3 regions of the Planococcus sp. SSTMD024 genome follow, and region 2 is predicted to be linked to each of the others. Evidence: riboswitches for the same ligand, from Rfam matches in the RefSeq annotation. Region 2 holds a riboswitch; each other region holds the start of a gene.

Region 1 (10,483 bases), on a different contig from region 2:
CGACCGGCGGAAATTTCGTATTCCAGCCCGTCAATGAACTGCCGGATATCAAATGGAAAGACCTCGGCCAGCATTTATCGAGCATCGTCACCTTGGATTCCAACGAATCGGTGCTCGCGGTGTTCCCGTTCGAAGACTTCGAACAAGATGCGACCATTTTAACCGTCTCCAAATTCGGCCAAGTGAAGCGTTCGGCGCTGAAAGATTACCACGTGCAGCGCTACTCACGCGCCATCAAGACGATGAACTTGAAAAAAGGCGACGACATGATCTTTGCAGGGCTCGTAACGAGCGAAAGCGAACTGTTCCTGGCCACCAAGATGGCGTACGGCGTCCGTTTCCCACTCGAAGAAGTGCCTGTAACAGGGCTCCGGACGTCTGGCGTCAAAGGCTTGAACTTGAAAGAAGGCGACGAAGCGGTGTCTGCGGTCATGATTGATGCGAAACAGCAGCCCGATCTCGTGCTCGCGACGCAGCGCGGGGCCGCAAAGAAAATGAAACTTAGTGAATTTGAAAGCGGCAGCCGCGCCAAACGCGGCGTCATCATGCTGCGGGAATTGAAATCCAATCCCCACCGCGTCGTTGCCGTCATCGGCACGACCGGAAAAGAAGAGATTCTGCTCGAAACGGCCAAAGGCTTGCGCATTCCGATTGCACCGGGCCGGTTGAAAGCAGTCGACCGCTATTCGAATGGTTCGTTTATCGTTGACGAAGCAACAGACGGCGCCGTCACGGCAGCTTACTTAGTGCCCGCTGCCGAATAAGACGAAAGGCGTTGAATGAATAAATCATTCAACGCCTTTTTATTGCATTATGGCCTATTCACTATAAATTTATTCAGAATATTAACCGAATAACTCGTTAGCTGTATTCTTTTTGGCAGTACCAGGGCCAATCTGGATCACCAAACAGGAGGCATGCGTGATGATACTGGAAACCGAACGGCTCTGGTTGAAGCCTTATCAAGCGGACATGGCGGATAGGGTTTACGCCGTGGTTAAAAAACGGGAAATTGCCGAAATGATGCTGATGATTCCGCATCCGTATCCGAGAAAGCAACTCGACGGGTGGCTCAACTATGTCCAAAAAAGCTTTGACATCGGCCATGCCTTTGAATACGCGGTCTACACAAAAGACCAACCCGCCCGCTACATCGGCAACTGCGGATTGGTCTCCATTTCAAAGGCCCACCGTTCAGGGGAAATCGGCTATTTTATCGACCCCACCGAGTGGGGGCAGGGCTATGCGACAGAAGCGTGCCAAAAAGTGTTGGACCAGGCATTCACCGAACACGGCCTGAACCGCGTGTTCGGCCGCTGTCTCGTGCGCAACCCTGCGTCGAGGCGGGTGCTTGAAAAAGCGGGCATGGCCTTTGAAGGGCGTTTTAAACAAGAGTTTTTCATGGACGGCGCCTACGAAGATATCGATTACTTGGCGCTGCTGGCACAAGACTACGCCCCAACGAAACACAAGACGCAGTGCTGAATGCCTGCCGCTTGCCTTGAATTCGGTAGCCGCTGGTGGAACAGCCATTTCTTGACGGTGGATGGAATTGTGCTATAACACAAAAAATGTATTGTTTCATTTTTCCGCCAATTCCGAAACTTCCGTTGACAGCCCGTGTGCGCCTTTCTATACTTGATATATAACAGTTGGATACAAGAGACACGAGAGGGGTTTTGGAAATGATCGTACCATTGACACCGCTGGACTGGAAACGACGCGCAGTCAAGTATTACCCGGACAAGGTAGCCGTCATCGACGGAGACAAGCGCTTCACGTATAAGGAGTTTGCCCGCCGCTCCGACCAGTTGGGAATTGCCTTACATAATGCAGGCATCCAGGAACAAGACCATGTCGCCGTGATGCTGCCGAATACCCATTACATGCTCGAGGCGTTCTACGGTATTCCGCCGCTCGGTGCGGTTATCGTGCCGCTAAATTACCGGCTGTCCGCGAAAGACTTGGGTTATATCATCAAACACAGTGACGCGAAGATGCTGATTGTCGATGCGGAATACGCCAAGATCATCGAAGAGATCCAAGGCGACTTGCCGATCGACAAATACATCATCGCACCGGCTGAAGGGCATGAGACGAACCTTCCGGGCATCGGCTACGAGGAATTTATCGGAGCCGTCACAGACGAAGAGCAATTGCCTGTTGTGGAACTCGATGAAAACCAGATGCTGTCGCTGAATTACACAAGCGGCACGACGTCGAACCCGAAAGGCGTCATGCAGACACACCGGACGAATTATTTGAACGGTGCAAACTTCCTGCATCATTTGGAGATTAAATTCGACGATGTCTATTTGCATACCTTGCCGATGTTCCACACAAACGGCTGGGGCGGTGTGTGGGCGATCACAGCAGCAGGTGCCACGCATGTGTGCTTAAGAAAAGTTGACCCGCCGCTCATCCTCGATTTGTTCGAAAGCCACGGCATCACCTCGTTGTGCGGCGCGCCGACGGTCGTCAACATGCTGGTCAATGAACCGAAAGCGAAAGACATTGAATTGAAGACCAAAATTCGCATGGGCACGGCCGGCGCGCCGCCCGCTGCGGCACTTATCGCCAAAGCCCAGCAGACGCTCGGCCTCAACATGATGCACGTCTATGGGCTGACCGAGACTTCGCCGTTCATTTTGTATTGCGAATGGAAAAACGAATTCGATGAGCTGGATGCGGAGCAGCAGGCGAGCATCAAGGCGCGCCAAGGCATTGAACTGGCCTTTAACGGCGAAACAAAAGTCGTCAGCCAGGAAGACGGAAAAGAAGTCGCCTGGAACGGCAAGGAACTCGGGGAAATTGTGACGCGGGGCAACGTCGTCATGGCAGGCTATTACAAAGATCCGGAAAAAACCGCCGAAGCGATCCGCGATGGCTGGTTCTATACGGGTGACCTCGCCGTGACGCATCCGGACGGCTTTATCGAAATCCAGGACCGCATCAAGGACATGATCATCTCGGGCGGTGAAAACATTTCGTCCACCGAAATCGAAGGCGTGCTGTATAAGCATCCGGCAATCGCGGAAGTCGCGGTCATTGCCGTGCCGGACGAGAAATGGGGCGAAGTGCCAAAAGCAATCATTGTCTTGCACAACGGCGCGGAAGTGACCGAACAGGAAATCCTCGACTATACGCGGGAGCACATGTCGCGCTTTAAAGTGCCGAAATCGGTCGACTTCGTGGAAGCTTTGCCGAAGACGGCGACGGGCAAGCTGCAGAAGTTCCAATTGCGTGAAATGTATTGGGGCGGCGGCAAGAAAGTCAATTAACGAACAGCAAAAAGCGAGAGATCCTCACAAGGGATTCTCTCGCTTTTTTAGTGCGCATCGGTTTTCGGCGTGCTGCGCTTTCGGAGGATGGCGGCCGTAACGACCATCACCAGTAAAGCCATGATCACGGCATACAGCACGGAGCGGGGCAGCCACAAAGTCAGCCCGAACGCGACGGCAATTTCAACGGCCACTGCCGGCAGCTTGCCAATCGAACTCGCCGCAAAAAAAGCGGGCGTCGAAATCCGGGTCAGCGCGGCTCCCGCCGTGACGGCGCCGGACGGGGCAAATGGCAGCAAGCGAAACGCGATGACCGCCCAAAATACAGCGGCATTCTGTTGGCGCAGGAAAAACCGAAACCACCGCAGTTGCTGCCAAGCGGGCGGCATGTGCTTGGCGCCGTAACGGTAGAGCCAAAAGCCGAAGAGCGCCCCGATGATTTCTCCGCTGACGGACAATACGCTGCCGCCGGCCAGTCCAAAACGATCCAGGTTGACCGGGGTGATGAGGAGGCTCGGAATGAAACCGAACGCGCCGATGGCAATATTAAGTAGCAGGAGCGCTGAAAATTCCAATGAGCGGTAGATGAATTCGATCGTCATGAGTGGTCTCCTTTGAATGGCATTACACGCCGTCCGTTTGATGCAGGCGGTAACACCGCGGGGTCATGCCGCTATGGCGTGTGAACGCCGCGTGAAACTGCGTAGCGCTCTTGTAGCCGCACCGGGCGGCGATGGCTGCCACTTCCTCTCCAGTCGCACGCAATAACTGCTGCGCGCAGTCCAGGCGGCAGCCGATGACGAACTGAAGCGGTGTTTGTGTGCAGCGTTCTTTAAACAGGCGGCTGAAGTGGAATTTGCTAAGGCCGAACCGGGCGGCGGTAGCGGATAGGGAAAACGGCAAGTGGCAGTCTTCCTCCAATTCATGCAAGAGGTGAAGCAATCGGAAAGAATCCGTGGGCAGGGCAGATGCCGAAAGTTGCGTGATGCCGCATTCCATCCACAACAGTTCCACTATTTTTTGGCATTTGCTGCCAGAGGACGCAGCCGATTGAATTTCACGCTCGAGTTCCGCAAACAGTGAAGCGATAAACTGCGGGCTTTCCGCCTTCATGAATCGAACCGAAGACATGTTAGAGGCGGGGGGGCCAATCAGTGTTCTGATGCGCCCATCGGCACGGTCGAAACGATGCCAACAGCCTGTCGGGATCAACAGCAGATCGCCAGGTGACAGCGCCAGCCGCTGATCGGCGAGCGCGACTTCCCCCGTGCCGCTTTCCATCCACACCAGCTCTGCGGTCTGCTGATGGCGATGGAGCGGCACGGGGGAGGCATGAGAAACTCTTGGGTCGAGCGAATCAATGGTTTGGATCAAATACGGTTGAATCATGAACACCTGCACTTTTCATTAAAGTCTCTTGAGTATAGCAATAATCAAGAAAAAGGTCAGTATATTCCCGGTAATGGTTTTAATGAGATGGGCCATTCCGCAACAATTGAGAAAATCCTTTTTTCAAGCGGCGGCTGGTGCCACGAACCTAAAAGGGAATGCCTATTTAAAAAGTCGGAAAACAAGGAATATTTCAAGTTATTTGGAAGAAGTTGTTGACATCCCGGAAGTGCTCCCGTACCATTGTCGACATAGCGAATTTCATAGACAACCATCATCTTATCGAGAGCGGCGGAGGGAATTGGCCCTGTGAAGCCCGGCAACCGGCAAGTCTTACTTGCACAGGTGCTCCTTCCAACAGGCGAATGCGTCTGGCAGATAAGAGAAGGCACAACAGACCTTCTCTCGTGGAGGTCTGTTTTTGTTTTGGACATTCGTTTTTCAATTACATAGCAACACTTCTTATCACGAGTGGTGGAGGGATCAGGCCCGATGAAACCCAGCAACCGGCAAGCAATGCTTGCACAGGTGCTCCTTCCTGCAGTCCGCGAGGCTGAAAGATAAGTTGAGGACCGAATCCCCTCTTCTTTCGATGAGCGGGGTTTTTTCTATAGACAAAAGGAGGCACAACAGATGAGCAATCAACCATTGGCACCACGTTTTCAACCAGGGAACGAGCCGAACTTGCCGGACTATGACCAAGGGCGGCGATCTTTTTCCTGGCAGCAAGTGGAACGGCAATTTACCTGGAGCGAGACAGGAAAAGTCAACATGGCCCATGAATGCATCGACCGGCACGTCGAGGACGGCTACGGCAGCAAAACGGCCCTTCATTACATCAATGGTGAACACGAGGAGCACTGGACGTTCGACGAAGTGAAAAGACAAACCGACCACGTCGCGGCAGCCCTTCGAAGTGAAGGCGTCCGCCGGGGCGACATCGTCTTTATTTTCCTGCCGAAAAATGCCGATTGCTATATCAGTATGCTCGCAGTGATAAAACTCGGCGCCATCGCCGGCCCGTTGTTCGAGGCGTTCATGGAAGAAGCGGTGCGCGACCGCGTACAAGACTGCAGTGGGCGCTTTATCATCACCGACCCGGCGCTTGCCGTGCGCATTCCACGGGATGAGTTGCCGTCTCTGGAAAAGATTTTCATCACCGCCGGATCCGATCGCTGCCGAGCAGGGGAAATTTCCTTGACGGAGCTGTCAGAACAAACCACTGACAGCGGTTTTTCAACTGAATGGGTCGACTTGGAACACCCGCTCAACATCCATTACACGAGCGGCTCGACCGGCAAACCGAAAGGCATCATCCATGCACACCGCGCGATGATCCATCAATACCAGACCGGCCACTGGGTGCTCGATTTGAAAGAAGACGATGTCTATTGGTGCACGGCGCATCCGGGCTGGGTAACGGGCACCGTCTATGCGATCTTCGCCCCGTGGCTGAACCGCGCCACCATCGTCGTCAACGGCGGGCGTTTTGATGCCGATTCCTGGTACGCCACCATCGAGCGGGCAAAGGTCACGGTTTGGTACAGTGCGCCGACCGCGTTCCGCATGCTGAAATCAGCGGGGGCTGAGGTCTTGGCGCGCTACGACCTCCGTTCGCTGCGCCACATCCTGAGCGTCGGTGAACCGTTGAACCCCGAAGTGATCTATTGGGGAAGCGAGCAATTGGGCCTGCGCATCCACGATACGTGGTGGATGACCGAAACCGGCGCCCAGCTGATCGTCAATTTGCCGGCTGCAGTCATCAAGCCAGGTTCCATGGGGCGCCCGTTCCCCGGCATATCAGTCAGCATCCTGAACGACCAAGGCGAGGCGCTGCCAAACGGGGAGATCGGCCATTTGGCAATCCGCACCCCGTGGCCGGGCATCATGCGGGAAGTGTGGCAAAACGAGGCCAAATACCGGTCGTATTTCCAATTTGACGGCTGGTACTTATCCGGCGATTTGGCGATCCAAGACGAAGACGGCTACATCTTTTTCCAAGGGCGCAGTGACGACATGATCAATTCCTCAGGTGAGCGCATCGGACCGTTTGAAGTGGAGAGCAAATTGCTCGAACACGAAGCGGTCGCAGAAGCGGGCGTGATCGGCAAGCCCGATGCGCTGCGGGGAGAAATCGTCAAAGCATTTATCGTGCTCAACAGCGGCTATACGGTCAGCGATGAAGTAATCGAAGACATTCGCTTGTTTGTGCGTTCGAAACTGTCCGCCCATGCCGCACCGCGCGAGATCGAAGTGATCGAGGAATTGCCGAAAACAAAAATCAGCGGCAAGATTTTACGCAGGGAACTGAAAAACCGTGCGCCAGTCAACCAGTGAGCGGGAATCAGGGCCCTTGCGGATTCAGCTAATCGGGCACTTGGGCGGCTAGCTGACCGATAATGAACAGCGAATTTGCGGGACTCATTATCGGTCGTCATGTAAATGTAAAAGGAGGCTCCCTGTGACAGGGAGCCTCCTTTTTTATCGTTAAGCGATTAAAACCTCTAGCACACCGAATCGTTGGATTTCGGGACAGACAGGCCGAACAAGGGCCGCAAGTAAAGTGCGAAAAACGTACCGGCGAGTGCGAGAATGCCCCAAATATAGCCGTGCAGGCTAAATGAAGCGATGCCGCCGAAATACGCGCCGATGTTGCAGCCGAACGCGAGCCGCGCCCCGTAGCCCATCAACAAGCCGCCGACAACGGATGCCCAGAAATTGCCCATGGTGATTTTGGTGAACTTGAACAAGCCGCCAGCTGCGGATGCGAGAAATGCACCGAGAATGACCCCGAAGTTCAACACCGTGGTGGAATCGGCGAAAGTGGACGATTCGAGCATCGCGGCATTTGCGCCTTGCCAGTAGCCCCAGCTTGCGACGTCCACGCCGAAGAATCCGGCAATTTTTGATCCCCATAATGCGAATGCGGACGTGATGCCCCACGGCGTGCCGCGCGTCATCAAGGTCAGTGCGTTCAATACCGCAAGCGCGATCGCTGCGGCGAACAACGGCCACGAACCGCGGAAAATGCGTTTCCAACCAGTCGTTGTCGGAAGCGGCGCCATTTTCGGGGCGCGTTTCTTTTTCTCGATGATCAACGTGATCCAGGCGATGAGCCCGAACAACGCAATCGACACGAGCCATGCGCCGCCGTAGCCAAGACCAGTGGACGTCGCGAGTGACACCGGTTCAAAAGCCGGCATGTCTTCTGTCCAAAACGGCAAGTGATAGGCGCCGATCGTCGTTCCGATAATAAAGAACAACAGCGTGACGAACATGACCGAACGCCCGCCGCCGATCGCATAGAGCGTGCCGGAAGCACAGCCGCCGCCGAGCTGCATGCCGATGCCGAAAATAAACGCACCGACGACTAAGCTCACGCCGACCGGGGAGACGTACCCTGACACACCGGTGCCAAAGAACGAATAGCCGTACGCCAGAATCGGCGCGAAGAGCGTCACGGCAACTGCCAGCATAAGCATGTGCGAGCGCATCGCTTGGCCATTGCCGACCGACATGAAGCGCCGAAAAGCGGACGTGAAGCCGAACCGGGCATGGAATAAGGTATAACCGAGCAATAGCCCAAGCCCGAGCAAGATGGTTTGTGAAATGTGCTGTGTGGCGAGCAAGTAGACCGTCAACAATGCGCTGACGGTAAGTCCGCCGCCAATCAATGCTTTTTGCGGTGCGTCCAGTGCAATCGAATCGCGATAAACGGGGTCTTTTGCCTCGTCGACCGGTTGGACACGAGTCGAAGTTGTCATATAAACCATCCTTTTCTGAGTGATATAGTAGGGAATAAAACATTATATTAAAGGAGCGTTTGCGAGAAGTCAACGGAGCGGCTTGTGATGGACATACGCGCCGATGGGTTTGCCATGACGCAGCGGGGGAATTAGATAGTTAACACGATCTCCGGGCAGGGCAGCGACTGGTTTAGGAAGGGAAACGAGGTGAAAAACCATGGACCACAGCTTGTGGATCAATTTGCCGGTAAAGGATTTGCAGGCGGCAACGGCGTTTTATGAACAAGCCGGATTTTTGACGTTCAAAGCGGATTCGAGCAACGACCAGCAAGCGGCATTCTATGTGGAACGGCAGCACCTGTATGTGATGCTGTTCCCGCAAGAAACCTTTAAAGCCTTTACCGAGCAAGACATCGCGGACACATCGATCGGCAGTGAAGTGTTGTTTTCGCTGTCGGCCAAATCCCGTGAAGAAGTCGACAATCTCGTATTCCGCATCGAACAGGCAGGCGGCATCGTCTTTGCGCCGCCGGGTGAGCGAAACGGCTTGTACGGAGCGGGGTTTTCGGATGTGGACGGGCATCGCTGGAATTTCCTCGTGACGGAAGCATAATTTGATCCGTTAATTTAATGCCCACCCGGAATCGCACACGAGATGGCGTTTCCGGTTTTTTTGCTATGGAATGGGCTTTTGTCTGGAATCAATAATGTCCGGTTTTAAAGATAGGGAGACAACTGGAGCAAAAATGCGGTACGATAGGGGAATAGATCAAAAGTTTCGACTATTTCTGGATGAGTTTTTTCATGCAGCTAGGAGCGGGTGTCCTGTGAACAACAAATTCCTTTTCGCGTTTCTCGTCATCATCACGACCAGTTTGATGGGGTCTTCGTTTGCGGTCGGCAAAATCGGCCTCGACCACGTCTCGCCGTTGCTGTTGGTCGGGATCCGTTTTACGATTGCGGGCATTTTAATGGCCGTCTTTGTCAAGCTGTTCCGGCGCAAGCACCCGAGACAGCGTTCCGAGTGGCTGCATATTCTGGTTATCGGCTTTTTCCAGACCGCGGGCGTCATGGGCTGCATTTTCCTGAGTTTGCGGACGATCACGGCTGGGGAATCCGCCATTTTGACGTTCACCAATCCTTTATTGGTGGTGATTTTTGGCACCGTTGCACTCGGCATCCGCTACCGCATCGTTCAATGGGGAGGGGTGCTGCTTGGGTTTTTCGGCGTCTTCATCACGATGGGAAGCCAAGTGAACTTGGAAGTCGGCACCTTGTTCGGCTTCGGGAGCGCTGTGTCCTGGGCAATCGGCACATTATTGATCAAGTATTGGGGCATCCGGCTCGATACGTGGGTGCTGACGGCGTATCAAATGCTGTTTGGCGGCTTGATCTTGCTGATGGCAAGCAGCTTGTTGGAAACCCAACGACTGGCACTCAATCCCGAGTCGTTGTTCATTATTTTCTGGCTGGCGATTCCGGCATCGATCATCCAGTTTGCGATTTGGTTTTACCTGCTGCAAAACGGCAATCCCGGGAAAGTGAGCGCTTTTTTATTCCTGGCGCCGTTTTTTGGCGTCATCTCGGGATGGCTCATTTTAGGGGAGCAAGTCGGGGTGTCACTGATCGTTGGCGGCGCGTTGATCTTTACAGGCATATTCCTGGTGAATTGGCCGGAAAAGCGGCAGGAAGCGGCCATTCCTGGAAAAGTCATATGAAAGGGCTCGATAGCGGAATTATGCGAATAAAAGATGTTGATCGATCAATCAGGAGATTTTATGGATTAGTGACTGCAGCAAGAAGCCAGCCGGAGCGGTTTATGGCTACATAAGAACTGATGGAACTAAAAGGCGCAAAATGAATACGGCGATGCAGCGATGCATACATGAACTACACAATCATCATCAGGCTGACGACTTAAGAGTCCAGTTGATATGTGCCAAGCTGACAAACAACTAAACCCGAACCGGAACGGCTGATCAACAGCTGAACCGATTTGGTTTTTTGATTTACTGGTCATGTTAAGTAACGCAGTCTTCGTAGAAAAACACGACAAAATCACTCAAA
Region 2 (10,483 bases):
ATTTTTGTCGACGAGCAGAAAGTCTTCCGCTGTTTCTTTGTATTTGTCTTTGCCGCTGGCGGTGACGAGAAATTCGAGCGGCTCATCCGAAACTTTGATCGCCAAATTGCCGCTTGTTCCCATAAACCAGTCGCGCGCAGCAAGCGCCCGTTTCACTTCGGCGAGTTCTTGCCAGCGGGTTTCGAAAGCGCTCATGAAATCACTCCTAGCTTGGCGTCGAGAATATCCGTCACGTCGTGGAAGCTTTCGAAAGTTTCATAGGCAATGCCGAGCTCTTCGCATTTGTCGACCAGGAAATCCCTGGCGATGACGAGATCCGCTTGTTTGGCGGCTTGCAAGTCGGTGATGGAATCGCCGATGACGATGCTCGTCGATTGCTCCGACATGATGCGGCGCATGACGGACGGTTTGCAGCAGCCGCAGCCTTGGCTGTCGCACTGTTCGTCGCAGCCGTGCGGGAAGCGGATATGGATCTTGTCATTCGAAAAGTCCGCTTCGTTGCAATAGATGCCGGCGAATGGACCGTATGGCTCGAGCAATGGGTAGACGAAAAAGTCGATGCCTCCGCTGACGATATAGAGCGGGATGTCATGGCGTTTTGTGTAGGCGACGAAATCGGCGAAGCCTTCGCGGATTTCCGCTTGGTCGAGCGCATAGTTGATGATCTGTTGCTTGGCGGAAGATGGCAGCAAGGCAAACATTTGCTGGACGCCTTCGCGTATGGAAATGCGCTGATCGAGAATTTGATCTTTTATCGGCGACCAACCCGGCGGATCGAACTCTTTCATGATGGCGATCAAATTATCGCGGGAAGTCACCGTCCCGTCGAAGTCGCAAAATATGACCGGCTTGTTCATACGGTTTCCCCCCATAATGCTAACGCTTTTTGTAATTCATCCTGTTGTTTGGCGGCTTCCGTTAAAGCCTGTCCTTGCAGTGCGGCGTCGATCGCTTGGCGGAACGCTTTGCCGCCAGCAGCAGCGCCGTCTGGATGGCCATGGACGCCGCCTCCTGCATTGATGATGCTGTCGGTGCCGTAGTCTTCTAACAATAGCGGCACGAGGGCGGGGTGGATGCCGGCGGATGGCACCGGGAAGCTTTGCTTCAAAGGGCCTTCGCTGACCAGTTCCTGACCGAGCTGCAACGCCGTTTCTTTCTCGAGGGCGACGCTGCCGTATGGGGAGGGGAACAAGCTGAAGTCAGCTCCTGCCAGTCGTGTCAGTTTGCCAAGTGCAAGCGCTGTGGACACGCCGTAAAAATCGGATGACGTATACGCGCCGCTGAACGCAGGATGCGCCATAAGCGGGAGTGCCACTTCTTCGTCTTCTGCCAGTTCCTGCAAGACGTCGAATCCGTAGGCATGGACATTGAACAGCAAAGCGTCCGCCCCGAGTTCACGTGCCCGCCGCGCCTTGTCGCGCAAGCTTGATGTCCGTCCGGATAAATTGACGGCATACAGCGTGCGATGGCCGGTTTCTTCGTACACTTCGTCTAACACATGACGCGCTGCGGTAATGCGCGTGTCAAACGGCGTCAGTGGATTGTCGAATAAAATCTCATCGTCTTTCACCAAGTCGACGCCGCCGAGTGCCTGTTGGCGAAGTTGATCTGATAGATAATCGAGATCGCGGCCGATGACGCCCTTGAAAATACTCATGGCGAGCGGGCGCCCGTTGACACCGAGCGTTTCGCGAATGCCGTCGATCCCAAAACGCGGACCCGGAAACTGGCGGAGCAGTGATTCTTCAAAATCCAAATCGATCAATTTGATCTCGCCGTCGAGCGACAGCTTGCCAAAGACGGTCGTCAGGATGGCGGGCAAATCCGCTGAGAAGTTGGCCGCCGGGTAATGGATTTTCAGGCGTGCTTGGATGACGCCTTGACGTGCGGGGTGGGTGACGTGCGGGAATTCTTCGACCGACACGACGCTCCCTCTATGTTGTTGCAATTGCTGCTGCTCGAGCAATGGCAGATCGGTCCACGAACCGACCGTCAAACCGAGTGCAATGGCTTCTGCTTTTTTTTCGAATGAACCGGCTTTGCCGAATAATTGATATGTCGCGATAACACCGCTCATGAATAACCCTCCTGCTTAGTGGACATAAAAAAACCTCTTCGCAAATAAGAAGAGGTTAATGATTAACGCCTTCTTATTTCCCAGCCAATCGATTGCGTTGGCTGCAAGAATTAGCACCGTGTCCATGATCGGACCGGTTGCCGGGCTTCGTAGGGCTTGTCCCTCCACCTGCTCTGAATAAGAATAGATTATGAAATTGTGGCTGTTGCAAAGTAATTCTGATTATTTCATGACGGGCGGTATCTGTCAACGGAGAAAATCAAAAATGTCTGAAAAATGTCAGTTGACCACTTCAGGGTGCGTTCACCAGAAAAAGAGCATGCCCAACCGGCAGCGGGTATTTAAGAAAAGTGCAGCAAGTAATTGATGAACTAGAAAACCCGAGTATGAAACTCGCCTTTAGCGGAAAGGTTTTCATTTTTTCAAAATATTTTATTGACAATGAATTCTGAATCGTGCTAGCATTCGTTTCAGAACTTCATAAATGTTGCATAGCAAACTCTTATCAAGAGCAGGCAGAGGGAAATGGCCCGATGACGCCCAGCAACCGACCGTAATACCGTTGTGAGACGGGGCGCTTTGGCGCCGGGATTCGATCCCTTAAGGCACGGTGCTAATTCCATCAGAAATGTACATTTCTGAAAGATAAGAGGCATGGATCTCTTATTCTGCGCCTCTTTCTTTCGGGAAAGAGGCTTTTTATTATTCCGCAGAAAAGAGGCAATCAATATGACACTTACAGCACCGTCTACATACAAAGCATTGACTGAACAACAAGCGATTCGGCTGGCACAGAGTTTGGACGTTTTTGCGTCGTCCGCAACACTCCAATGTGAAGAGATCGGCGACGGCAACTTGAATTACGTATTCCGCATCACTGACTCCGCCACTGGGCAAGGGCTCATCATCAAACAAGCCTTGCCGTACGCGAAAGTCGTCGGCGAAAGCTGGCCGCTGACGCTTCACCGGGCGACCATTGAAGCAAATGCCTTGAAGCTGCATGGCAGCCTCGCGAAAGGCCGTGTGCCGGAAGTGTATGCGACGGACGCTGCGCTTGCGTTCACCGTCATGGAAGACTTGTCGCAGTTGACGATTTTGCGCAACGGCTTGATCGACGGCAAGCATTACCCGAAGCTTGCGGAACATATCGGCAGTTATTTAGCGCATACCTTGTTTCACACCTCGGATTTCGGTTTGCATCCGTTCGAGAAAAAGCGGCTTGTGGCTGAGTTTTCCAATCCGGAGCTGTGCAAGATCACCGAAGACCTCATTTTCACCGATCCGTTTTTCGACCACGACACCAATGATTTTGAAGAGCCGCTGCGCGAAGCGGCACAGGCGATTTGGGACAACGAGCCGCTGAAGTTCGAAGTGGCCAAACTAAAGCGCAGCTTTTTGACGGAAGCGGAAGCACTTTTACACGGCGATTTGCATACCGGCAGCATTTTCGTCGACGAAGACGATACGAAGGTCATCGATCCGGAGTTCGCCTTCTACGGACCGATCGGTTTTGATGTCGGGCTATTTCTCGCCAACTTGATCGTCCAGGCGATTACGCGCAGCGGCGAAGAGCACGAGCTGATTGTGCAAGACATCACCCACACATGGCAGGTGTTCGAACAGCAATTTTCAGGTTTATGGGAAAGCGACGGAATCGAGACCTATAAAACGACAGCCGGCTACCGCGAATACGCCATCGAAAAAATCTTCCACGATGCGATCGGCTTTGCCGGATGTGAATTGATCCGCCGGACGATCGGATTGGCACATGTCCGCGACTTGGATGACATCGCTGACGAGTCGACCCGAATCGATCGCAAGCGGCAAACTTTGAAAGCCGGGGAAACATTGATCCAAACACGCCGGGAGTATCAGTCCATCAAGCAACTCGAAACGGCGATCAAGGAGCTGAGTAAATGACCATCCCAATATCGGTCATCTGGAAAGATGAACAACTAACCATTTTGGATCAGCGGCTGCTTCCGCAGACCGTCCACTATGAAACGCTTGAGACTTTGGAACAAGTGCATGAAGCGATTTTTCAATTGAAAGTGCGCGGAGCACCGGCGATCGGCATCGCAGCAGCTTATGGCTTGGCACTTGCGGCAAAACGCCACGACACGGCAGATGTCGGGTTGTTCCGCCATCGTGTAAAAGAAGATGCCGACTATCTCGTCGCTTCCCGCCCGACAGCGGTCAATCTGGCCTGGGCGATCGCACGGTTAGTCAACCGGATCGAACAGGCAAAAACGGTCACGCAAGCAAAAGCGCAGCTGATCGAAGAAGCCCAACTCATCCGCGACGAAGACGAAGCGGCATGCCGCAATATCGGCGAACTTGCACTTGAGTTGCTCGCAGACAAAGAAAAAGTCATGACGATCTGCAATGCCGGGTCGATCGCGACAGCCAAATACGGCACTGCACTCGCACCGTTTCATCTCGGCCAAGAGCGTGGCCGTGAGTTTGAAGTGTACGCATGCGAAACGCGGCCGCTGTTCCAAGGGGCGCGCTTGACCGTTTGGGAGTTGCAGCAGGCAGGAGTCGACGTCACGCTCATCACCGATAGCATGGCAGCGCACACGATCGGCGCAAAAGGAATCGAAGCAATCATTGTCGGGGCGGACCGCATTACGGCCAACGGCGACACGGCCAATAAAATCGGCACGCTCAACTTAGCGATTTTGGCGCATGCATACGGCATCCCTTTTTATGTAGCGGCGCCGGTGTCGACATTCGACTTATCGCTTGAAACAGGGAGCGCCATCCCAATCGAAGAACGGGCAGCGGAAGAAGTGGCTGCGATCGGCACGCAACAAATCGCGCCGGCCGGAACGAAAGTGTTCAATCCGGCTTTTGATGTCACACCGGCCAACTACATCACGGCGATCATCACCGAACGCGGCGTCATCCGCCCGAATGATGGACAAACAATCAAGGCCCAGCTTTATGCGGTGCCGCTAAAAGGAGAAACGATATGAAAAACAAATCAGCATGGTTCATTTTATTCGGATTAGTATTCGCCATCTTGCTTTCAGGATGCCAACCAAAAGGAGAAGCGACAGCGGAAGAAACGGCTCCGGACGATCAGCAAGCGGCAGTGGACCATCCGCTTTCAGACAAGAAAATCGCACTCATCATGCAGCAAAATCTAGGGACTTTTTCTGCGCAGTACATTGCAGGCGTAGAAGAGCAAGTGGAAAAATTCGGCGGCAGCGTGACGGTGTTTACTTCAGATGGCGACCTCGCGAAAATGGCGTCCAATCTGGATGCCTCGATCAACCAAGGATTTGACGCGATATTGATCGACCACGGAACGAAAGAAGCGTTGAATCAAGGCGTTGAACGCGCAGTGGAACAAGACATTCCGGTCGTCGCTTTCGATGCAGGCGTTGATGTCGATGGCGTGGTATCGCTCGAGCAGGGCGATCAGTTGATGGCAGAGTTGACGCTTGAAAAGTTAGCTGCAGATCACGGCGGGGAAGCCAATATCGTCAAAATCTGGACAGCCGGTTTCGCGCCGATGGAACGGCGCCAAGTGGCATACGAACAGTTTCTCGCTGACAATCCAGGCATCCAGGAAGTGACGGCATTCGGTGCCGCGACACAAAACACGGCGCTCGATACGCAAGCGCAGATGGAAGCAGTGTTGAAGCAATACCCTGAAGAAGGCGAAATTACAGCAGTTTGGGCGGCATGGGATGAATTTGCCAAAGGTGCAGTCCGGGCCATTGAACAAGCAGGGCGCGACGATATCAAGGTGTACAGCATCGATATGAGCGATGAAGACTTGCAGATGATCCAAAAAGACGGCAGCCCGTGGGTCGCATCGGCTGCGGTTGATCCACAGGATATCGGGCGCATCCAAGTGCGTTATGCGTACCAATTGATCGGCGGGGAGACACCGGAAGAACAAGTGACGCTTGACCCGATCTTCATCGATGCGGACAAATTGCCGGAGACGGCCGTGACCACAGAAGAATTGGGCGAATACATCGAAGGCTGGGGCGCGAGTGAACAAGGTTACAGCGCAGCATTGGAAGAACTAGAAGGGCGCTAAAGAAAAGCGCTGCTGATTTTCGAAAGGGGAGGCAAGCGAATGGGCGGCCAGTTATTGGAGATGCAAGCGATCACAAAAGGTTTCGGGCCTGTCAAAGCCCTGGACGGCGCGGCGTTTACGCTGGAGCGCGGTGAAATTCATGCCTTGCTTGGCGTCAACGGCGCCGGCAAAAGCACATTGATCAAAGTATTATCGGGCGTTTATCCACAAGACGCCGGAAGCATCTGGCTAGATGGGACAGAACTCGCACTCAATTCACCAAAAGCGGCGAAGAAGAACGGCATTTATTGTGTGTACCAAGAAGTCGATACGGCGCTCATTGCGGATTTGAGCGTCGCTGAAAATATCTTGCTCGACAGCTTTGCAGCAGCGGGACCCTTGTTCGTCTCCAAGCGAAAAATAAGAAGCCGAGCGCGGGAAGTGCTGTCGCGCCTCCAATCCGAACACATCGATGTGGAGCAGAAAGTGTCGCAATTGAGCTTAGCGGACAAGCAATTGGTGCTCATCGCCCGTGCGCTGGTCCATTCAGCGAAAATCATTATATTTGATGAACCGACGGCTCCGCTGTCGGTCCATGAAGCGGACAAGCTGTTCTCGGTCATCCGTTCGCTCAGTGCACAAGGCGTCGGCTGCATCTTCATCTCGCACCGCTTGCCGGAAGTGTTCGAGCTGTGCAGCCGGATTACCGTCATGCGCGACGGCCGTCATGTCGCTGGGTTCCTTACAGCGCAAGCCGAACAGCAGGAAGTCGTCGAAGCGATGCTCGGGCGCGCGCTGAGCCGTGAGTTGCAGCACGTAGAACATGCCGTACGAGATACGTTGCTGACAGTGGAAAACTTGTCTGACACAAGGAAATTAAAAGAAATCTCATTCACGGCAGCATCCGGTGAAGTGGTCGGGATCGTCGGGCTGGTAGGAGCGGGAAAAAGCGAACTTGCTAAAGCGCTGTTCGGCGCTGCAGAACAGGTGAGCGGCAAAATTTCGCTCGGCGGCCAACCGCTGCGCTTGAAGCATTCAGCTGACGCGATCAAATCCGGAATCGCGCTCATCCCCGAAGAACGGCGCAAAGAAGGGTTATTCGTGCATGAATCGCTTGAAGCGAATGCCAGTTTCCCGAATTTGCGCAAGTTCTCTGGGCGTTTGTTTATGAACAAAGTGGAGGAACAACGATTTGCCCATTTGATTATTGACAAACTGAAGGTCAAAACTTCCGATACGACAACACCACTTACCCATTTGAGCGGAGGCAACCAACAAAAAGTGGCAATCGGCAAATGGATGTCTTTGGATTCCCGTTTGTATCTGTTTGACGAACCGACAAAAGGCGTCGACATCGGAGCGAAGGTGGACATTTTCCATTTGATCCGCGAGTTGGCGGAAAGCGGAAAATCCTGCTTGTACTTTACGAGCGAAATACAAGAAGCGCTTGGCATCTCCGACCGCATTCTCGTTATGTGCGACGGCCGCATCGTCAAGGAATTAACAAGGGAACAAGCGACCCAGGAAAGGATTTTGTTATATGCAAGCGGTGGAGAAGAAGCTGTCTAAACAGCATACGACACAAGAGAAAGTCATCGGGTTTCTGTATAAATACGGGGCGATCGGTTTACTCGCCATCATCATTTTATATTTCAGCTCCATCAGCAGCGCCTTTTTCAGCTATGGCAACTTCACGGATATCCTGCGGTCGATTTCCATCGTCACTTTGTTGGCGCTCGGGGTCACGTTCACTTTAGTGGTGGATGGCTTCGATCTCTCTGTCGGTTCAACGATGTCTCTGTCGACGGTATTCACGGCATCATTGATGGTGTGGTACGATCTGCCGCTGTGGCTCGTTCTTCTATTGCCACTGGTGATCGGTGTACTCGTCGGTTTGTTCAATAGTTTCCTGATCGTTATCATCGGCATTCCGGATTTGCTGGCGACGCTCAGCATGATGTACATTGTCGCCGGGCTTCACCGGACCTATACGGAAGGCTACTCGATTTACAATTATATGCCGCTGACATCTGGAGGCACGGCATCGGGGGAGATGTCTTCTGCATTTTTATGGATCGGACAAGGGCATCTACTCGGCTTGCCGGTACCGGTGTGGATCATGCTCGCTGTCGTTTCGGTCGCCTATGTCGTGCTCCAGCATACAAGATGGGGGCGGGTCTTTTATATGACTGGAGGCAATCCGGAAGCGGCGACTTTATCGGGTGTCAATGTCAAAAAGGTGAAAACGATCGCCTATATCGTCTCCGGTACGCTGGCCTCGATGGCAGGTATTTTGTTCACTGCACGCGTCGGCTCGGGCCAGATTGATGCGGGCGCGCCGCTGCTGATGGAAGCAGTGGCCGCGGTCTTCGTCGGATACGCGGTGCTCGGAGCCGGCAGGCCGAATGTGCTGGGCACGTTTTTCGGTGCAGCGGTCATCGGGATCTTGCTCAACGGGCTGACGATTCAAAACTTGCCTTATTATGCATTCGACATCATTAAAGGCGGCGTACTCGTCGCTGCATTGGCGGTGACGTACGTATACGCAAAAAGGCGATTCGCCAAGACTTGAAAAGGAAGGCCCCGGCCTTCTTTTTTTCATGCAGGAATATAGATGTCTCGAATCGAAAGTAATGGAAGATGGATGAGGAGAGGGGATCGGGAAATGCGGGCAGGTGAACATCTTCTGAATGTATGGCGGCGCTTTGACGGGCTGCCGATGGATAATTTGGTGAAAGCCTGGAATTACGAACGGGCTGGGTTGAAAAAGCAGCGCAGTTTGGAGCAAATGCGGGAGCATCGTGAGGCTTACGGGCTTGGCGGAAATTGCTTCGACTTGGCGCTTTGGGTGATTGCAGAATTCCGCGAGGCGGGAATCGAGGCATATGCGATCGGTTCGGAACTTAGCACAGAAGGCGCGCATGCGGCGGTATTGGCGCTCGATGAAAAGGGCAGGCGTTTTCTGTGTGATTTAGGGGACCAATGGATACAGCCGATTTTAGTGGACACGCAGGATCCGGCTTTCTCGGATGACCCCCAAGCAGGATTTTTCCCGGGAGCGGACGTGCAGTTGTCGGCTGAGCCTGATGGCATGACGATCATTTATCAACGGCCGGGCGGCAAATTGTCGGTGCAGAAATATTCATTGGAGCCGGTCGGCGAAGAAGCATTTTGGCAGGCAGCGGAATATTCGCAGCATCAGCTCGGCAAAACGCCGCTCATCGAAGTCCGTGTCCCTTTCGAAAGCGAAGTGGCGCATTGGGAATTTAACGATTGGCAAAGCGAGCTCAGTACGAGCAAGGGCTTGTTCCAGGAAGAGCCCGCTGCGTCCTTTGACGCCTGGGTAGAGCGTATCCATGAGCGGTCAGGGTATGACCGCGATATAATAGAAGAAGCACTCGCATTTTACAAAAGCATGGACTGAGCAAGGCAAGGAGGCAAAACGCATGAACACCAATTCATTACCGAAAGAAATCCAGACGGAGCGGCTGAAGATGGTCCCGATTACAGAAGAGCTGTACCGCCATTTATATGGCAGCTACGAAATGGGCGCGCACATCGGCCTGCATTTGAACGATTTGAAACAAGACCAGCGGCTTTACGGCTGGGGCGCATGGATCGCTTTCGATAAATCCGGCGCGCCGATTGGCGATATGGGGTTTAAAGGGCGTCCGGATAAAGCCGGAAAAGTGGAAATCGGCTACGGTGTAAAAGAGTTTTATCAAGGCAAGGGCTATGCCACTGAAGGCGTACAAGGCTTAATCGACTGGGCCTTTTCGTTTCCGGAAGTGCGGGAAGTGACGGCGGAATGCTACGAAGACAATATGCCATCGATCCGCGTACTGGAAAAACTGGGGTTTGAACGTACCGCGCAGTCGAAAGAATTGGTGTTTTGGAGATTGCGCGATGGCTATTGAGAAAATTGCCTGTGTGACAGAAGATGGCGCGCTGACAGGCGTTGCCACTCGCGATGAAATCCATCGGCAAGGCCTGTGGCATGAGACCTTTCATTGCTGGGTCGTCTCAAGGGAATTGGGCCGCACGATGATCCACTTGCAGCTAAGGAGCCAGGATAAAGCGGATTTCCCCGGGCTTTTTGACATCACGGCAGCGGGCCATATCGCAGCGCATGAAACAATGAAAGACGGCGTGCGGGAAATCGAAGAAGAGCTTGGCCTCGCGCTGGCGTTTGAGCAATTGACGCCGCTTGGTGTAGTGAACGACGAGATTTCACTCCCTGGATTCACCGACCGGGAGCGGGCTTACATCTATCTATACGAAGGCACGCAAAACGACTTGGCGGCTTACCGCCTGCAGCCGGAAGAAGTAGCGGGCGTGGCGGCTGTCGATTTCCAGGCATTCTTTGAATT
Region 3 (10,483 bases), on a different contig from region 2:
TTTCCATTAAAAAGCGCTGCAAGGTGGATTCATCGAGCTTGCCATCCGGCATCGACCGGTTGATCGGCACCAGCCCCGCGAAACGGATGCGCATACCGGCGCGGCCGTCCCGGAAACTGTCGGACCCCGTCACGAACAGCCCATCCACTTTCATGCGTGCTTTCCAATAAAACGAGGGCGGTTCGACAAAGCTGTATTGCTCAGCGGTCGATTCGCTCCATTCTTCCTGTTCAGGCTTCATTTTCATCCAGCCCACTTGCTTAACATAAACGCCCATCACTTGTTCGCGCCCGATCGCGCCGCTTGCTTCCAGCCATTTGGCGATCGGTTTCGGGAGATTGTCCGTCCTCGCCTTCTCCACTTCCCCGGCATGGCGGACTTCCGGCCACGTCGGTTTGACGAGCCGCGTCATGTCTTTGTATTTTCGGTAAGCTCCGTATGCCCCAAGCGTCGTCAATGCTAAAACCGGCCATATGCGTTTCATGCCTCAGACCCCTTTCCGATTATGCTGCGCTGTTACGTTCAAGCTATCTCCTTGTGTATCTCTTTCGACACGGCAGCTGTTTTCCCTGCCTAGCTCGGCCAATAGAAAACGCCTCCGGAAGAGGGCCATTCCGGAGGCGTTTAAAATTCATCAGTTTAGATTTTCAAGAGCCGGTTCAAGATGTTCTTTCAATGCCGGCCCCATCGTTTGCGAATAAAGCGTCGTCAAATGATGTTCATCGCGGTAGACAAGGACATTGCCAACGACAGGTGGGCACGTATCATCCGTGCAGAAATACTCGGACAAATCGGCGAACGTCACATTGTCCGGAATGCCTTCTGTATTTTCCCACGGCACGACATCAGACAATGCTTTTTCCCTCGGCATGGAACAGTTCGCCTGGCTTAAGTTTTCCAAACACTTTGTCGGATCGACTTTCATGCGCGGATTGTCGCGTACGGCAAAAACAGCAGAGACCCCTTCAAAACGCTGCCATTTGTCGATATATCCGATAGGTACAGTATCCCCTTTTCCGACTGTTGCGGTCGTAAAGATCGTGTCCGGCGGATCTTCCAGCAAATGCTGTTCCAAATTATCGTTCCACTCCATACACGATTCGGTCAGCAATTCGCCGAAATCATCCGCGGTAAAACGGCACGCATCTTTAATATAGACATCGATGCGCATATTCAATTCTTCCGCGATTTCCTCGAGTGCCGGGAACCAATGCCCTGAATGCGAACCGCCGACCAGCGCCACCACATGATCTGGGTTTTCCGTCACGCCGAACGAACACTCTTTAATATCGGTGCTTTTGCCGCCCTTGGTCGTGCAATCATCCTCGCCGTAAAAAGTTGGCAAGTCTTCTTTCGCCGTCAGGAAATCGGGCTGTACATCAGCGCCTTTTGTCGGCTGGATGCCCTGTGAAACGGCGCGTGCGCCTGGATTATCTTCTGTTGTAAAACTGCCGCCTGTGCTTGCCTGTACCAAAACGCTCCATGACAAGCCAACGACTAGCGCCGGCATCATCATCGCTACCAGCACTTTCGACAACCGCCTTTTCGACTGTTTGACCGGCAATTTGCGCACCGGCGCCTCAACGAGACGGATCGTAATGACCGACAACGCAAAAGTCAGCGCCAAGATGCCCAAACCGCCAAATGCGGTAACCGTTTCCGTATTGAAATACGCATAATAGAACACCAGCAACGGCCAATGCCATAAATAAAAGCCGTAGGAAATGCTGCCGAAATATTGGAACGGCTTCGAGCCGAGCAATTTCTGCACGCCGAATGCCTGGCCGTTTTCAGCAGCGATGATGACCAGGATCACCCCGCCGGTCGGCAGCAATGCCGCAAATCCCGGGAACACGGTCGACACCGGCAGCACCATTCCAGTGAACGCGATGATCGCAAGCCCGGCCCAGCCCATGACGAGATGCGCACGGTCCGAAAACCTCAGATACGGCAGCAAGAGCGCAAGCATCCCGCCGAGGCTGAATTCCCAGACGCGCGCGAATGTATCAAAATACGCCCATGGCTGATTGACCGCGGTAATGTACACCGAATAGCTGAGTGAAGCGACGAAAATGACCGACAACACCGCAAGCAAAGTTTTGCGCACCGGCGTCTTCAATAGTTTCGTCGCCAGCAAATAAACAAGCGTGATGAGGACCGGCCATGTCACATAAAACTGGCCTTGAATCGACAGCGCCCAGAAATGCTGGAACGGGCTGGCTTCGTTATTTTGCCCTAAATAATCAACAGCGCTTTTGGCCAACTGCCAATTTTGGAAATAGAACATCGACGCGAACAATTCCGCAATCGTCTGGCGCCACACACTGAGCGGCAATAGAACAATCGACAGAATCGCAGAGACGACCATTACCGTAAACGCCAGTGGAAACAGCCTCTTCGCGAGCCCCAACAGATTTTCCAAATAATTGATGCGGCCATCGCGCACCATCCGTGACAAGAGAGATGTCGTGATCAAATACCCCGAGACGATGAAGAAGACATCGACCCCGCCGGATACCGATCCGACCCAAATATGATAGACTGCCACCAAAAGCGCTGCAACTGCCCGGATTCCTTCTAACTCCGGGCGGAAACGCTTATGAGGCACTCGTAAATCCGTCATTTGTTGTACCTCGCCATTCTTTAATTTTGCGGAAAAGGAATAACCAAAAACTAAAGATCATAAAATCTTTAAGGTTAATATTGAACTGGAAATTTTCGAATTATCAAAACCCATTCCTTGCCATTTGCAAGTGTAACGCAAGCATTTGGCAGTCTCAATAGCTTAGCCGATAGTCGAAATATTCTTTGCAAGAAAAAAACCCGCCATTTCAGGCAAGGTTTTCATTAGAATAAGAAACTGAACATCAATCCGGTGTAAGTCGCCGCAACAAACCCGAGGCCGAACGTAAACGACAGCCATTCGGGCAGCTGTTTGCGATAGCCCAGCCATTGCAAACCGAGGAAGATCAGGCCGATCGCCAGCATCAAGAACGCGTCAATATTCGGTGTCCATACCGCATGCACCGGCAGATACTGCGGCCCGGCGAACCATTCGACAAAAGGCGCGCCGCCTTCCATGCGGAACGTTTCGTTGATATTATGCGGCGGGGCGAGCTTGCTCATGAAGGCGGTGATTAATAACACCAACAGCAACAGCCAGCTCTCGACTTTAAGCCATGCGCGGTTCGGGGCATCGCTTCTGGATAAGACGGCATTGATGAACGCTGCGAGCAACAGCGGCACGATGCTCAAATGCTTCAAGAGCAAGAGCTGCCCGTAAGGCAAAATCCACGAGCTCGCGTAATCTTCCGGCGCCACAAAAAACAACATGAGCCAAATGCCGCTGCCGATCAATAGGATCATCATGGCAACAGAAAACGGCGTAAACCATTTGAGAAATGCGCGCCAATTGCGCCCATCGCCCAAAAACCAGGCAATGTGGATCAATACGCCCGCCCATAATACGAGCGCCAGAAAATGAAGCGCGTGCCCAATAAAGCCTTGCCAGTCCGCAATCGATGCAGCATGGCTCGCATACGCCACATTGAGCACGCTGAGCACGAGCCAAAACGCGCGGAACGCCCACGATCCGTCGCGCCACACCACGATCACCCATGCCACTGCCATCAAGACGCCGAATACGTAGCTTTGGCCGGCGCGAAATTCTGTTGCGACATCCATCAATGCCTGACCCGGCCCAAAACTTTCCGAAAGCAATAAAACCAGCTGGATGACAGGCGGGGCAAGCAATAGCGGAATAAGCGCAAGCGCCATCAAGAGCAGTTTTTTCGGAACCTCAACAAGCGGCTTTTTCTCCGATTTGACGCAGCGCAAGACAACATCCCCTGCCAGAAACACCAACACCACATAAAGAAAAAAATCCGACAGTGCGATCAACCAACTCATCGTTTTCTACGCATTAACACAACGGCAGCGACCAACAGGATAATGGCGAGGCCCGCGATGATCAAGGTCATGCTGGAACCGCCTTCTTCTGAAGGAACTTCCGAACCGCTCGCGGCTGCCTCTTCCATCTCTGCTGCTTCCGTTGTTTCCGTTTCATCAGCTTCCGGTTCAACCGTTTCTTCTTCAGCCGGCTCTTCTTGCGCCGCTTCTTCCTCGCCTGCCTGCAATTCAAAAGCAAGTGACCCTTGGATTGGGTGGCCATCTTCGCTCAGCACGTCATATTCCACGACATACGAACCGTCTTCCAGTTCCTGCGCCGGCGTCCCGACCAATTGGTCTTCCATTACAGCCACTTCACTGAAATCCACAGCGGTACCGTCCATCGTCATCGTCATGCCACTGCCCTGTTCGATGCCGGCGCTGAAATCGAGCACCACTTGTTCAATCGGCTCAGCCACAACCGCGCCTTCTGCCGGAGTGGACGATTCAAGCACCGAATGCGCATGCGCTGTCATCGGCAAAACCAGTAATGCACTTAATAAAACCAAAGTCTTCTTCATAGGTAAGATTCCTTCTTTCTTGTTAGGTCAACTCAATTATTGCAACAACTCTTTTCAGCCTATTTCATTTGCACGCAAGAAACAAGAGCGGCGCATTTGGATTTATGAATTTTCTCTGAAGATTGGCAGCATAGGAAAAAGCCCCGAATGATTTCGAGGCTTTCTCTTTACAATCCACGAACTGCTTCCTGCGAAGTCTTTTCGCGCTTTCTCAAAGTTTCGGCAAGCAGGCTCACCGTGATCATCGACGTGAAGCCGAGGATCGAACTGAAGAACATCGCCTGGAAAACGTGCTCGATGACACCGGTGCCGGTCAAGATCATATAGCAGCCGGCACCGCTGACGACGGAAGCGATGGCGCCGGATTTATTGGCGTGCTTCCAGAAGTAGCCGAGGCTGATCGGGGCTGCAATGCCGCTGATGATCGCGGAGGTCCCGAAGTTCGTCAAAAGCGCCAAGGATTCCGGCCGGTTGATCGACATATAAAGCGACACGAGGCCGATAAAGACCAGCGACACTTTCGACGCTTTCAGCACTTTGGCATCAAGTTCCTGCTCCGTCAAATTCTTGTTTTTATAGAGAACCGGCACTGCCAGCACTTTGAACAAATCGTTGCCGATGCTGTTGGTGATGCCAAGGTACAGGCTGTCGGTCGTTGACAGGATCGCGGAAATCAAGCCCATGACGAGCAGCGCAACGATGACCACCGGGAAAGCTTCCATGATATACGCCGGAATGGCGCTATCAGCCGACGCGAGCCCCGGCAAGATGATGCGCGCGGCGAGTCCGGCGAACACCGAGAAGATCGATAAGGTGAACAAGGAGACGCCGGCGGATAAAGTGAAGGTTCGCAAGTCTTGTTCTTTTTCGACCGTCAGCACTTTATTCATCAAATGAGGCAATAGCACGAATGAAAACAGCAGCCACTGGATGCTCAAGATCGCGAAACCGCTATAGAACGGCCCGCCAGTCGACAGCGGCGAAACAAGTGCCGGGTCGATCGCGCGAAGTTCCGATTGCAGCGTGCCGAACACATTCCATCCGCCGCCGATCGTCCATAATAATGAGATGAATAACAATAGCGACACGACCGCCATCGTTGCCCCTTGGATGCCGTCGCTGACAATTTGCGCGAACGCGCCGCCGAGGCTCACGTAGACGACGGTGATGACGACGCCGATTGCGATGCCCCATAAATACGGAATGCCGATGACCGTCTCGAACATCGTCGCGAGTCCGACGTTCTGCCCGACAATGTAATAAATATTGAACAGCACCAATAAGGCGACGAGGACGCGCAAGGCTTTGCTGTTGTAGCGGTTGCCGAGCCACTGCGGGATCGTCAGGCTGCCGCCATTTTTCTGCCCGTAGCGCCAGAAAGCTTTCGTGAACAACAACAGCCCGAGCCATGTGACCCCAAAGCAGCCGATCGTATACCACAAAGTCGACAAGCCGTATGTATACGCCCAGCCCGGCACGCCGAGAAACAGGTTGGCACTGGCGTAAGAGGCGCCGAAACTCATGCCAACAACCGCCGGATTGACTTTGCCTTTCGCGATCGCAAAGCCTTTCATCGATCCGCTGTGGGCTTTGCCTTTTTTCCCGAGCCATGTCGTCAAGGCGAAATAGCCGACGAGCATCAAAGCAATCAGCGGCAATAGCCAAGTTGTATCATCCCCCATTCTGTTCGCCTCCTTTTGGTTTCGGTTTTGGATAGAGTTTGTTCCATAAAGTCAGCCCCGCGATCCAAAAGACGGCGACGGCGATCCAGTAAGCTGTCAGCATCCTCATTCCCCCTTCTAGTTGTTAACTGTTTCGTGCAATTGCTTGAACGTTCTGCCCGGATGATTGTCTTTCAAGTGCGCTTGGCCTTTGCCGTAGACTTTCTCACGGTATGTGCCGTCTGCGTATTCTTTCTGCACGAGCCCGCGTTCCTGCAAGACCGGAACGACCAGTTCGACAAAGTCTTCGAAGCTTCCGGGTGCGAGCGTATACGCCAAGTTAAAGCCGTCGACTCCGGTTTCATCTCTCCAGCGCTCCACTTCGTCCGCCACTTGCTCCGGCGTGCCGACTGCGACCGGCCCTCTTCCGCCGATGCCGACAAATGTCGCGAGTTCGCCGATCGTCCATTTTCGATCCGGATCGGCGCGCGTGAACACTTCCACCGCCGATTGCATCGCGTTGCTTTGGATGTATTCGAGCGTATCTTCCGGCTCGTATCCGGAAAAGTCGATGCCGGTCCAGCCGCTGAGCAGCGCGAGTGCGCCTTCGTAGCTGACATGGCTTTTCAAGGTTTCGTATTTCTCTTGCGCTTCTTCTTCGGTCTTGCCGACAATCGCGGTGAAGGTTGTGTACACCAACACATCTTCCGGGTTTCGGCCATTCGCTTTGATGCGTTCACGGAGTGCGTCGACGCCTTTTTTCACCACCGGAATCGTTGGCCCTGCCGTAAACACCGATTCGGCGTGCTTCGAGGCGAACTCACGGCCGCGCGGCGAAGCGCCTGCCTGGAACAATACCGGCGTGCGCTGCGGCGACGGTTCGGATAAATGCGCGCCCGGCACTTTGAAGTATTTGCCTTCGTGGCGGATGTCATGGACTTTCGCCGGGTCGGTATAGACTTTCGATTTTTGATCACGGACGACCGCGCCGTCTTCCCAGCTGCCTTCCCATAACTTGTAGCAGACGTCCAAATACTCGGCCGCGAATTCATAGCGTTCGTCGTGGCTCATTTGGTCATCGAGCCCGATATTCACTGCAGCACTTTTCAAATAGGAAGTGACAACGTTCCAGCCGATGCGCCCTTTTGTCAGATGGTCGAGTGTCGACATGCGCCGTGCGAAGGTGTACGGATGTTCGTGGCTGACAGAAGCCGTGACCCCGAAACTCAAATGCTCCGTCACTGATGACATGAGCGGCACGACCAGTAGCGGATCATTGACCGGCGTCTGCACCGCATTGCGTAATGCGGCATCGCGCGTGCCGCCGTAGACATCGTAGGTTCCGAGCACATCGGCCAAAAACACCGCGTCAAATCTGCCTTTTTCCAATAGTTTCGCAAGTTCGATCCAATATTCGCTGTCCTTATACGTATGCGACCGGTCGTCCTCATGCAGCCACAACCCCGGCGACTGGTGCCCGCCTGCGCACACCATCTCAAAAGCGTTCAAATAAATCCGTTTCTTCGTCATCGTCAAATTCCTCCTTTTGAAATCGCAATTTCCGCAGCCCTCTGTAGAAAATAAAAATAGCCCTCTTTTCTCTGAAAACGAGAAAAGAGGGCTATTTGAATGGTCGGGTCCGCTCTCTTATCTCCCAAGGAATCTCTCCTTGCTGGAAGTAGCACCTTCCTGATTGATATCAGGGGTTGCTGAAGCGTCATCGGGCCAGTCCCTCGGCTTCTCTGGATAAGATTATTAAATTAATCCCTATCTTAATACTAGGAAATAGAGAAGTCAACCGAATATTTAAAATTCTTTTTAGATTTTTTCGATCGTCCGGCTTTCGCCACCGAAAAATGCCGCTTCCCATTCAACCGGGTAGCGGCATTTACGCTTGCTCTTACAGATTCAAACAGCTGGTGTCATTCCAGCCCGTCCAGTTCTTCTGCAGAATGAAAATTATCCGCCAAGACGCTGCTGGCAGGCAGTTCCAGTTTTCAGTCTTTGCGGTAAACGTCTTCTGCACGATGAAACCCGTCCGCAATGAGCGTATCTTGAATATTATCGTCGTTGACGGCAACTGGTTCAAGCAACACAGACGGCACTTCGCTTTTTCCGTTGTTGATGCTGACGGTCGGTCCGATTTCGTTCCCTTCCGCCAATTCGACAGCAAGCGCTGCGACACGTTCGGACAATTGCTGGATCGGTTTATAGACGGTCATCGATTGTGTGCCGTCGACAATCCGCTGCACAGCTGCCAGTTCGGCATCCTGCCCTGCGACCGGGACGGACCCGGCAAGCCCTTGTTGCGCAAGCGCCTCGACCGCCCCGCCGGCGGTCGCGTCATTTGCCGCGATAACCGCATCTATTTGGTTGCCGTTGATGTCGAGCGCCTGCGACATATGCGCAAAAGCTTGTTCCGGCGCCCAATCTTCAGTCCACTCATCATAAATGATGTTGATGTCGCCGCGTTCGATTGCCGGCTGCAGCACATCAAACACGCCTTTTTTCAAAAGATGGGCGTTATTGTCTGTCGGGGCGCCGCCGATGTAGACGTAATTGCCTTCTGGAACCAATTCCAGCATTTTCTCGGCTTGCAGCTCCCCCACCTTTTCATTGTCAAAGGAGACGTATAAATCGATTTCCGCATTTTTCACGAGCCGGTCGTAAGCGATGACTTTGATGCCTGCCCCGTGCGCTTTATGGACAATCGCTGCGGTCGCTTCTGCGTTATGCGGCACGATGACGAGTAAGTCGATGCCTTGTTGGATCATCTCTTCGGCTTGGGCGATCTGCAGCGCGTCGTCCCCATTCGCTGCGGCAATCTCCACTTCCAATCCGCGCGATTCAATCGCTTGTTCGAACAATTCTCGGTCTTTCAGCCAGCGCTCTTCTTTCAAGGTGTCCATTGCAAAGCCGATTTTCAGCGGTTCCTCGTCTTGTGCCTTGTCGTCTTCCTTGAACACACTTTTTTCGGGCAGCTTAGCGTCTTCCTGGCACGCTGCCAGCCAAACGCCCGTACTCATCAGCAACAATCCCCTTAGCAACCGCTTCATGTGCTGATTCCTTGCGTGCGGCCTGAATTCAGCAGGTTCAAACGGTATTCAGTCGGGGACTGCTCGTGCATTTTCTTAAACACTTTGCTGAAATAATTGGGTTCGTGGTAACCGACTTCCAGGGCAATCGTTTTCAAGCTGATTTCCGGGTCGGCGAGCAGTTTCTTGGCTTTTCCCATCCGGCATTCCGTCAAAAAGTCGATGTAATTGATGCCGAGTTTTTCTTTGAACAATTTGCTGATATAGATGGGGCTCAAATCCACTTTCTTCGCCAGCACTTCGAGTGAAATGTCTTCATGGGAATGCTCCATGATGAATTGCTTGATTTTATGGATCTTGTCGAATTCCACACGGCTGAAATGCATGGTGTAATGCTGCTTCAAAGCCTTTATCAAATCCGAGGTTTCTAACATCAATTGGCGATAGTCTTGTGCCGGGATCGCATAATAAGGCGCTTCCGTCTCGATTCCGGATTCCTCCATGATCCGGCTGGAAAGCCATAATAATTCAAGCGAACGCTGCTGGGTTCTGAGGACATTTTCGCCTGTCTGCTCCGATTGCCGGATCAATCCGTTTACGATATCTTCGACCGCTTCCCAATCGCCAGTCCGGACACAATCAGCCATTCTCTTTTCCTGCTGCTTGATGAGCGCGGGGTCATGTGTGCGGATAGGTTCTAAGTCTGCCGAATAAAAACGGTAGCGCGAAGGAACCGCTAAATCCATCATGGCGATCAATGATTTCTGGTAGGAATCCCGCACCTGCTCCAAAGAATCGCACACCGGCCCAATCCCGACAAAGCATTGCTCCCGCTTGCCGGATGCTGCCAAAATCCGATTCGCAAGCGTGATCGCCTGGGAGCGGTATGAATGAGCAGGATCGCGGAAGACGATGAGCGGCAATTGCCAGTCATAACAAGGGCCCGCCCAAATATGAGAAGTTTCGCTGATGTCCCGTTTAATATCGCGGCATAGTTGCTCCACGCCTTTTGGGACGGCGATCGTCATGACGAATTTCTCGTTGGATGGCTCGGTTCCTTTCATGTCTACCAGCAAATCGATGTGCATGTCCTGGACTTGATCGAACAATAATTGCGTAACGATATCCATCTCCACGATGGCCATCGCTTTTTGCAAGGCGCTTTGTTGCTGCTCGCGTTGCGCTGATTGCTGTGCTTTCTTTTTCAAATGACTGAACAACTTCTCCGCGATGGCCACGATTTCTGCCGCTTTGCTTGGTTTCAGCAAATAATCTTTCACGCCCAATTTGATCGCTCGCTGGGCGTAGCCAAAAGTAT

The links. Region 2 has a riboswitch for S-adenosylmethionine ahead of mtnK (S-methyl-5-thioribose kinase). Riboswitches for the same ligand answer to the same signal wherever they lie in the genome.
Region 1: linked by a shared signal. The riboswitch ahead of acsA (acetate--CoA ligase) and the one ahead of mtnK (S-methyl-5-thioribose kinase) in region 2 are both predicted to bind S-adenosylmethionine.
Region 3: linked by a shared signal. The riboswitch ahead of AB9R92_RS08705 (LLM class flavin-dependent oxidoreductase) and the one ahead of mtnK (S-methyl-5-thioribose kinase) in region 2 are both predicted to bind S-adenosylmethionine.

The regions. Positions count from the first base shown of each region.
Region 1 is NZ_JBGGNS010000019.1:2,076-12,558, reverse strand. Features, by position in the region: gene parC (DNA topoisomerase IV subunit A) at 1-764, shown strand, start outside; gene AB9R92_RS03870 (GNAT family N-acetyltransferase) at 925-1,485, shown strand; gene AB9R92_RS03865 (long-chain-fatty-acid--CoA ligase) at 1,686-3,281, shown strand; gene AB9R92_RS03860 (TVP38/TMEM64 family protein) at 3,329-3,883, opposite strand; gene AB9R92_RS03855 (helix-turn-helix domain-containing protein) at 3,906-4,670, opposite strand; SAM riboswitch class I at 4,947-5,055, shown strand; SAM riboswitch class I at 5,130-5,237, shown strand; gene acsA (acetate--CoA ligase) at 5,304-7,007, shown strand; gene AB9R92_RS03845 (YeeE/YedE family protein) at 7,175-8,434, opposite strand; gene AB9R92_RS03840 (VOC family protein) at 8,634-9,029, shown strand; gene AB9R92_RS03835 (DMT family transporter) at 9,244-10,134, shown strand.
Region 2 is NZ_JBGGNS010000020.1:74,751-85,233, forward strand. Features, by position in the region: gene AB9R92_RS06180 (methylthioribulose 1-phosphate dehydratase) at 1-195, opposite strand, end outside; gene AB9R92_RS06185 (2-hydroxy-3-keto-5-methylthiopentenyl-1-phosphate phosphatase) at 192-857, opposite strand; gene AB9R92_RS06190 (2,3-diketo-5-methylthiopentyl-1-phosphate enolase) at 854-2,077, opposite strand; SAM riboswitch class I at 2,148-2,261, opposite strand; SAM riboswitch class I at 2,577-2,729, shown strand; gene mtnK (S-methyl-5-thioribose kinase) at 2,807-3,997, shown strand; gene mtnA (S-methyl-5-thioribose-1-phosphate isomerase) at 3,994-5,055, shown strand; gene AB9R92_RS06205 (sugar ABC transporter substrate-binding protein) at 5,052-6,134, shown strand; gene AB9R92_RS06210 (sugar ABC transporter ATP-binding protein) at 6,174-7,682, shown strand; gene AB9R92_RS06215 (ABC transporter permease) at 7,654-8,685, shown strand; gene AB9R92_RS06220 (hypothetical protein) at 8,779-9,537, shown strand; gene AB9R92_RS06225 (GNAT family N-acetyltransferase) at 9,560-10,030, shown strand; gene AB9R92_RS06230 (NUDIX hydrolase) at 10,020-10,483, shown strand, end outside.
Region 3 is NZ_JBGGNS010000021.1:341,681-352,163, forward strand. Features, by position in the region: gene AB9R92_RS08680 (DUF6920 family protein) at 1-484, opposite strand, end outside; gene AB9R92_RS08685 (acyltransferase family protein) at 635-2,623, opposite strand; gene AB9R92_RS08690 (copper resistance D family protein) at 2,848-3,909, opposite strand; gene AB9R92_RS08695 (copper resistance protein CopC) at 3,906-4,469, opposite strand; gene AB9R92_RS08700 (sodium:solute symporter family transporter) at 4,637-6,151, opposite strand; gene AB9R92_RS08705 (LLM class flavin-dependent oxidoreductase) at 6,269-7,660, opposite strand; SAM riboswitch class I at 7,775-7,883, opposite strand; gene xylF (D-xylose ABC transporter substrate-binding protein) at 8,128-9,156, opposite strand; gene AB9R92_RS08715 (response regulator transcription factor) at 9,183-10,483, opposite strand, start outside.